2 regions of the Paenibacillus sp. sgz302164 genome follow, and region 2 is predicted to be linked to the other one. Evidence: riboswitches for the same ligand, from Rfam matches in the RefSeq annotation. Region 2 holds a riboswitch; the other holds the start of a gene.

Region 1 (3,960 bases), on a different contig from region 2:
TTTCACAAAAGTTCATCGTCAAAGAAAGAAATTTCACAAAGGGCAAAATCAAGGGGGTTCCAGCGGAACGTAAACGATTGAAGTGACAATTTTTCTGTGATATATGCAAAAATACCGCAAAAAATAAATCCGCGACAGCAACGATTCCGCAGCGGCAGCAAATTTTCACAGCGGGTTTGTGAATTGAAAGCTTTCATAGTAAAATAAAGTATTATTGTCTAAAGGAGTGGACCTAACATGGCCAAACAAGCAAAAATCACACTCGCCGGCGGCGGAGAAGTACTGATCGACCTGTTCGAAAAAGACGCTCCGAACACCGTCGCCAACTTTGAAAAACTCGCAAACTCCGGTTTTTATAACGGGCTCGTATTCCATCGCGTCATTCCCGGGTTCGTAGCTCAAGGCGGCTGCCCTACTGGAACGGGCACAGGAGGCCCAGGCTACCAAATCAACTGCGAAATCAACCCGAACAAACACGAGCGCGGAACGCTTGCCATGGCCCATGCCGGCAGAAACACAGGCGGCAGCCAATTCTACATCTGCTACCAACCGCAGCCTCACCTGGACGGACAGCACACCGTTTTCGGCAAAGTAACCAAAGGCATGGAGTATGTGGACGCATTCAAAGGCAGAGACCAAATGGAAAAGGTCGAAATTGTCGAAGTGTAAAAATAAAGCTGTAAAGCTTAAAAAGACCTTCCTTAAGCCGTAAAACCGGCTAGGGATGGTCTTTTTTTAATCCGATTTGTGAACAATGTTTCAGCGGAGAAAAGAAAAAAATGTTGCTTTTTCCATGCCCGAGTGATAAATTCATAACCAAAGAAAACTAATTCTCCCGTTAGTGAGATTAGTTCTTCTTTCATTGTGTGTGCATACCTTCGGGGCGGGGTGAAATTCCCCACCGGCGGTGATACGTTCGGAAGCTGCTGCTCCGGCCGTAAAGTCCGTGACCCGTTTTGAAGCTAAGCGGTACCTGACAACAGCTTCGCTACGGCTGACCCGGTGCAAATCCGGGACCGACAGTATAGTCTGGATGGGAGAAGGAAACGCGAACAACAGGTTCGCTATGCACGTTTGGCCTCTTTTCAATTGAACAAAAATTCGGCAGGTCTGTCTTCTTTCAGGCACCGTGCCGGGTTTGTTTGAATTACCCGAAAACATGGACAAACGCGTGTAGACGAAGCATTTTCGTGTCAACTTCAAATCCTTGAGCCCCTATCCTGTGCCGGATCGGGGTTTTTTTGCATTCAAGTTCAAGAGATTGGTGGTGAGCGCATGCAGCTTATCAATGACGAGGCCTACATGAGGCTTGCGCTGCAAATGGCCGAAAGCGCGTCAGGCCAGACGGGGATCAATCCCGTCGTCGGGTGCGTCCTGGTCAAAGACGGACGCATTGTCGGGATGGGCGCGCATCTGAAGCGCGGCCAGGGGCACGCCGAAGTCCTCGCGCTGCAAATGGCGGGCGAGGAAGCCCGGGGCAGCACGGCCTACGTGACGCTGGAGCCGTGCAGCCACTACGGACGGACGCCGCCCTGCAGCGACCGGCTGATCGAAGCCGGCGTCGCGCGCGTCGTCGTCGCCGGTCTCGACCCGAACCCGCAGGTTGCCAGTTCGGGCATCGCCAAGCTGCGAGCAGCCGGGATCGACGTATCCGTCGGGCTGCTCGGGGAGGAAGCCTCGGCGCTTAACGAGGCATTCAACAAGTACATCGTCACGCGCATGCCGTTCGTGACGCTCAAGACGGCGAGCACGCTCGACGGGAAGATCGCTTCGAAGACCGGCGACAGCAAGTGGATCACCGGCGAGGCGTCGCGCGCTCTGGTCCATGCCCTGCGCCACCGGCACCAGGGCATCATGGTCGGCGTCGGCACGGTCATCGCCGACGACCCGCTGCTCAGCGCGCGCGCCGACGTACCGGCTATCCAGCCGGTACGGATCGTCGCCGACTCGCTGCTGCGCATCCCTCCGGACGCCCGCGTGCTGCAGGAGCAGGATCGTCAGCCGACGATCCTGCTCGCGAGCGCACAGGCGCCCGCGGAGCGGCGTGCCGCGCTGGAAGCGCGCGGCATCGAGATCGTGACCTGCGGCGACGGCCCGCAGGTCGATTTGACGCTCGCCATGCGGCAGCTCGGCGAGCGCGAGATCGGCTCCATCCTCCTTGAGGGTGGAGGCAGACTCAACGGCGCCATGCTGGAGCGGCGCCTCATCGACAAGCTGGTGCTGTTCTACGCGCCGAAAATAATCGGCGGCGGGGCGGAGGCACCAGCGAACTTCATCTTTGGCGGCTTCGCGAAGATGGCGGACAGCATTACGCTCGACCGCTTGCAGGTCGAGCGGTTCGGTCAAGACGTATGCTTGACCGGGTACCCGGTTTATGAAGGTGGGAACTAGGCATGTTTACCGGTATTATTGAAGAAATCGGCCGCATGCACCGCGTCCGCAGCCAAGGACAGGCGATGGTGCTGACGATCGGCGCATCGAAGGTGCTGGAAGATGTGCGGCTTGGCGATAGCATTGCGGTGAACGGCGTTTGTCTGACGGTAGTTGCATTTGACGCAGACTCCTTCTCGGTTGACGTGATGCCGGAAACGTACCGCAAGTCGAACCTGCGCAAGCTGCAGACGGGCACGCCGGTCAATCTGGAGCGCGCCATGGCGGCGAACGGCCGGTTTGGCGGACATATTGTGCAGGGGCATGTCGATTCGACGGCGGTTATCATTTCCCGCACGCCTGAAGAAAATGCGGTCGTTTACCGGTTCGAACCGGAGAACAAAGACATTTTCAAATACATCATTCCCAGCGGTTCAATTACTGTTGACGGAATCAGCCTGACTGTCGTGCAAGTGACGGAACGCGACGCCTCCGTCTCCATTATCCCGCATACGCTGGCCCAGACGGTGCTTCAAGACAAGAAGCCGGGCGATACGGTCAACATCGAATGCGACGTTTTGGGCAAATATATGGAGCGTCTGCTTCGTTTCGGACAGCAGGAATCCGGCAGCAGCGGCAAACGGGGCGCTTTAACGGAAAGTTTTTTGGCGGAACACGGTTTTATGTGACAGGGGACGCACATGCAAGCTTGCTGCGGCTTTCGGATATAGAAGAAGCTTCCCGTCCGGCAGCGGCGGATTGCTCTTAGGAGGGGTGAAGATGACAGACATACGGTTTGACAAGATTGAAGATGCGATCGAAGATTTGAAGCTTGGCAAAGTCATCATCGTGGTGGACGACGAAGACCGTGAGAATGAAGGGGATTTTATCGCGCTGGCCGATAAGGCGACGCCTGACGTAATTAATTTTATGATCAAGGAAGGACGCGGTCTTGTCTGCGTGCCGATTACCGAGGAGCGGGCCGAAGAACTGGATTTGCCTCCCATGGTTTCCAGGAATACGGATTACCACGGCACGGCGTTTACGGTTTCGGTAGACCACGTCGAGACGAGCACGGGCATTTCCGCGCACGAGCGCGCCAGAACGGTAGAAGCGCTGATCGATCCGAATACGAGAGCCCACGAGTTCCGCAGGCCCGGTCACATTTTCCCGCTGATCGCCAAAAAAGGCGGCGTCCTGCGCAGAGCGGGGCATACGGAAGCGGCCGTCGACCTGGCCAGGATGTGCGGTTCGTATCCGGCCGCCGTCATTTGCGAGGTCATCAAAGAGGACGGAACGATGGCGCGGGTTCCCGATTTGATGGAATTTGCGGCTAAGCATGAGATCCGCCTCATTACGATTCAGGATTTGATCCGCTACCGCAACCGGGAGGAAAAGCTGGTGGAGCGGGAGGTGGAGATCAAGCTCCCGACGGATTTCGGCTCATTCAAAGCGATCGCCTATACGAATCAGTTGGACAACAAAGAGCATGTGGCCCTTGTCAAAGGGACGATCGACCCGTCGCAGCCTACGCTTGTGCGCGTTCATTCGGAGTGCCTGACCGGGGACGTGTTTCACTCCCACAGGTGC
Region 2 (3,960 bases):
CAAAAGCTCAGCAGGCAGCATCGGGTCGGCCAGATACAATTCGCTGATGACTTCGCCCATATGCAAATAGCAAATAAATACCTCCAGAGGCTCCGAACGTTTGTCCAATGCTTGCTGCATAACCGGTTCAAATTGCGATGAGAACCACTGCAGCTTCTCCCGGTATTTCTCGGCCACCGGCTCCAACTGCCATATCGATATAGCGTCTTCAGAGGTAAGAGTCCGGTATTGCATAGAGCCCTGGAATAAGGTAACCTGCCCGTTCAGGCCATATTTTTGTATAAGCTGTTCAACTTCGCTTTTATACGGCCATGGGGAAATATAGACGCTGTTATACAGCAGTCCGAAGCCGGTTTGCAAAATGTCGGAGCGGAACTGATCCCGCTTTTTGCGTTCCGTTTCCGGGATTTCCAGCATGACCAGGTGCCAGCATTGATCCCATTTTTTTCGGTACAGCTGCGGTTTTTGATTGATAAATTGGACCATGGATCGCCCCGTGTCCGTAATTTGATAACTGGAGCGGGACGGAGTGACGGCGTAGCCTTCTTTTTTGAGCCGGGATAGGCTGTTGCGGATGTAGGGAGCCGAATAGCCGCGATTTTCATAAATGCGAACGAATTCCTGCGCCTCCAGACGATCCGCGCGCGACATTAAGTAGAGCAGCTGTTTTTCGATGGATAGCAAAATTAACCTCACGTCCCTTATTGACATAGGCCATAATTTTTTGTAACATAAATTCAAACGAACGTTATGAAAATAGTTATAAAACGACGGCGTTTTATCTGTTCCTTGCTATTGTACCGCAAAAAGGAGCGGAATAGGCGCAAAAAAATGATGAATGGGAGTGGGGAAAATGAGAAAGACATTTCAAGCAAGACGGATGATCCTGATCGGGGCTATGGTGGCAGCGTGTGCTGCACCTGTTCAAGCAAATGCCGAAACGGCGGTCAAGAAAGACGTTATGAGCAATGTCAGCAGTTACTTGCAGTGGAATACACCGGTTTCCATTAAACTGGAAGACAAGGCGCTTCCGGTGCAGGGGGCGATGATCAACACGGAAATTCTGGTGCCATTGCGAGCTGTATTCGAAGCCAACGGCTGGAGCGTTTCATGGGACGAAGCGGGTCAAACCGCTCATGTTACCGGCGGCTCCACCGACGTCGCGATACAGCTGGGGGAGAAGAAAGCGGTCGTAAACGGAGTGAGCTATGAGCTTGATCACGAAGCGGTCATCATGGACGGCGCGATGATGGTATCGGAGCGGATTCTTCCTTTGGCGCTAAACGTATCGCTGCATTGGGAATCCGGCAGCCGTACGCTTTCTGTGTCCGCTCAGCGTGGAGCGGGCGGGCTGCAGGCGCAGACGGACGCTTTTCAGGAGTACGGGAACATTCCGGTCAAATATGCCCATGGAGGCGTAACGGGCGGGCAAAATATAAGCTTGCCGGTAAGCTGGAGCCATGTGCCGGCAGGTACGAAATCTTTTGCCGTTGTGGTGTATGATCTGCATCCGATTGCGGACAATTTCATTCACTGGAGCGTGCTCAATATTCCGGCGTCCGTGCAAAAACTGGAAGATGGGGCAGCGGGCTCTCTGAAAGAAGGGAAAGAGCTTAACAGCTACTACGGCATGGAGCCTCCGCGGTATTCAGGAGACCATTTGTACAGACTGGTTGTTTATGCGCTGGATACGGACAACCTTGAGGTGGGCAAGCAGCCGGTCTTTTTTGAAGAGCTGGAGCCGGTCCTTAAGGAACATATGACGGGCTATGCGGAAGTAGACGGCTTTTTCAAACAGTAACTGACCGCTCCGTACCGTGTTCAATCCGCATTCCGGACGATATACTGGACTTGGAGCATGCCGGCGAAATCGTGGAAATCCGGATATTTGCGGCGACGGCAGTTCGGACTGCCTCGCTTCAGAGGAGCTTTTTTTCCGATGACCCTTGTCGGATTAAGTCATTATGTTGTATAATCCACCTAATAGAATACGGACCTTCGGGGCAGGGTGAAATTCCCGACCGGCGGTAAAGGTTCACCGTTTGAACCTGAGCCCGCGACTCGCTTATTGCTTCAAGTGCAGCAAGCGACTGACTTGGTGAAATTCCAAGGCCGACGGTACAGTCCGGATGGGAGAAGGTTATAAGCAGGCAGGGCGCCGTTCATTTTTGCAAAAAAATGATCAGGTCCCAGCCTCTTTAAGATGCCCCGTTATCGATTTTTGATAACGGGGTGTTCTTCTTTCGAAGCGTCCTATTCAAAACCCAATTCTCAGCTTGCGAGGGCAGACCTGACTTTCCTTCGCATATTTCACAGGAGGTTTTGAACGATGGAAAAAGGAATCACGATTGGACGGCCCGTGACGCTGGAACATGCGGGCAGCAGCACGCGCAGCGGCATATGGCTGGTGGCTGTGGGAGCGGCGCTATGGGGGATTGACCCGCTGTTCCGCATTCTGCTGCTGAAATACTTTACTTCCTCGCAGATTGTGCTCTTCGAGCATTTGCTGCTTATGCTTTATGCTGTGCCGGTCTTATGGCTGCATCGCAGCGAACTGCGTGGCCTCAAGGCGAGCCATGTGCTGGCCTTGCTGTTCATTTCATGGGGCGGGTCGGCGATCGCCACCATTATGTTTACTTCGGCATTCGCCCACGGCAATCCGAATGCAGTGCTGCTGCTGCAAAAGCTGCAGCCGCTGTTCGCCATTCTGATGGCGCGAATGATTTTGAAAGAGTCGCTGCCGGCGCGGTTTGCGCTGCTGCTGGTCATGGCGCTGGCCGGCACGTATTTGCTGACCTTCGGCTTGGCCAGCCCGCTTGCCAGCCTGTCCGGCGTGGCCGCAACGGCCGGCCTGCTGTCGATTGGCGCCGCCGCCTTATGGGGCGGCTCGACGGTGATGGGCCGACTGCTGCTGGGCAAAATGCAGTTCGAGACCGTCACCGCGCTGCGCTTCGCGTGCGCGCTGCCGCTGCTCGCCGCCATCACTTCGCTGGATGGCAGCAGGCTCCAGCCGCTCGCCGAGGCGGGCGACTGGGGGCCGGTGCTGGGGAACTTGCTGCTGCAAGCGTTCCTCCCGGGCCTGCTCAGCCTGCTTCTATATTACCGCGGCTTAGCCGGAACCAAAGCTTCCTACGCTACGCTTGCGGAGCTGTTTTTCCCCGCAGTCGGCCTGCTGATCAACTGGGTGGTGTTCCACCAGCCTGTGACCGCCGCGCAGATCGCCGGGTTCGTGCTAATCTGGATCGTGCTCATTCAATTATCGAAACAGCGGTAGGCGGCACTGCCTGCCGGTAATAAAAAGCCGTGGCCTAATGAAACGTGAGAAAACGCGCTTCATTAGGCCACGGCTTTTTGCTGTGTCGAGCTCAGCGTGTTAAAGAAATACAATCGTATCGCCTTCCGAAATCCGGCCTTCCCTTTCCACGGAACAAACGATACCTCTCAACTTTTTAGCGGCAGGCACAAATTTCTGACTAAGTCCGCTTTGATTATACATTTGTTCAATCACCCTTCCGGGTCCAATGCAGGGCAGGTTTTCCCCTTCACAAATCAATCCCGTACCATCCGGAAAAATCAACCTAACCCCTTGCTGCAGTTCTGTAAGCTTCTCAAATCCGCTAATGATAATGTTGGCCCCCAGCCATTCCGGCTTTATCTCAGGGAGATCCAACCGATTGGCGATGCGTTCACATTCCTCTTTCGAAACGATGCTGATTTGACGTCTGTTCGCAGTCAGTACACCGCGAGGATAAATTTTTTGCCTGGAATCCGCAGGACGCAACAAGCCATAATGACGATCTCCCGGAATCCCTCCTAATTCAATCTGAATATATGAAACGGGGCGAGTAACGAATGTTGCCGGGTCTTCAGCCACCATTACTCTTTCAACTGCAGCACCACTTTCCCCCATTTTAATCTCCCTCCTTTTCCTGCGAAGATTGCAGCTCTTTATAGATCAAG

The links. A riboswitch is a leader RNA that binds a small molecule or an ion and turns the genes downstream of it on or off. The one in region 2 is predicted to bind FMN.
Region 1: linked by a shared signal. The riboswitch ahead of ribD (bifunctional diaminohydroxyphosphoribosylaminopyrimidine deaminase/5-amino-6-(5-phosphoribosylamino)uracil reductase RibD) and the one ahead of AC0LWT_RS17350 (DMT family transporter) in region 2 are both predicted to bind FMN.

What each region holds. Positions count from the first base shown of each region.
Region 1 covers NZ_JBVYOL010000006.1:121,354-125,313, reverse strand. The annotation lists gene AC0LWT_RS11925 (peptidylprolyl isomerase) at 238-669, shown strand; FMN riboswitch at 871-1,049, shown strand; gene ribD (bifunctional diaminohydroxyphosphoribosylaminopyrimidine deaminase/5-amino-6-(5-phosphoribosylamino)uracil reductase RibD) at 1,276-2,391, shown strand; gene ribE (riboflavin synthase) at 2,394-3,059, shown strand; gene AC0LWT_RS11910 (bifunctional 3,4-dihydroxy-2-butanone-4-phosphate synthase/GTP cyclohydrolase II) at 3,151-3,960, shown strand, end outside.
Region 2 covers NZ_JBVYOL010000009.1:281,020-284,979, forward strand. The annotation lists gene AC0LWT_RS17340 (PaaX family transcriptional regulator C-terminal domain-containing protein) at 1-684, opposite strand, end outside; gene AC0LWT_RS17345 (YbhB/YbcL family Raf kinase inhibitor-like protein) at 854-1,801, shown strand; FMN riboswitch at 1,991-2,145, shown strand; gene AC0LWT_RS17350 (DMT family transporter) at 2,330-3,274, shown strand; gene AC0LWT_RS17355 (MOSC domain-containing protein) at 3,374-3,910, opposite strand; gene AC0LWT_RS17360 (MarR family winged helix-turn-helix transcriptional regulator) at 3,912-3,960, opposite strand, start outside.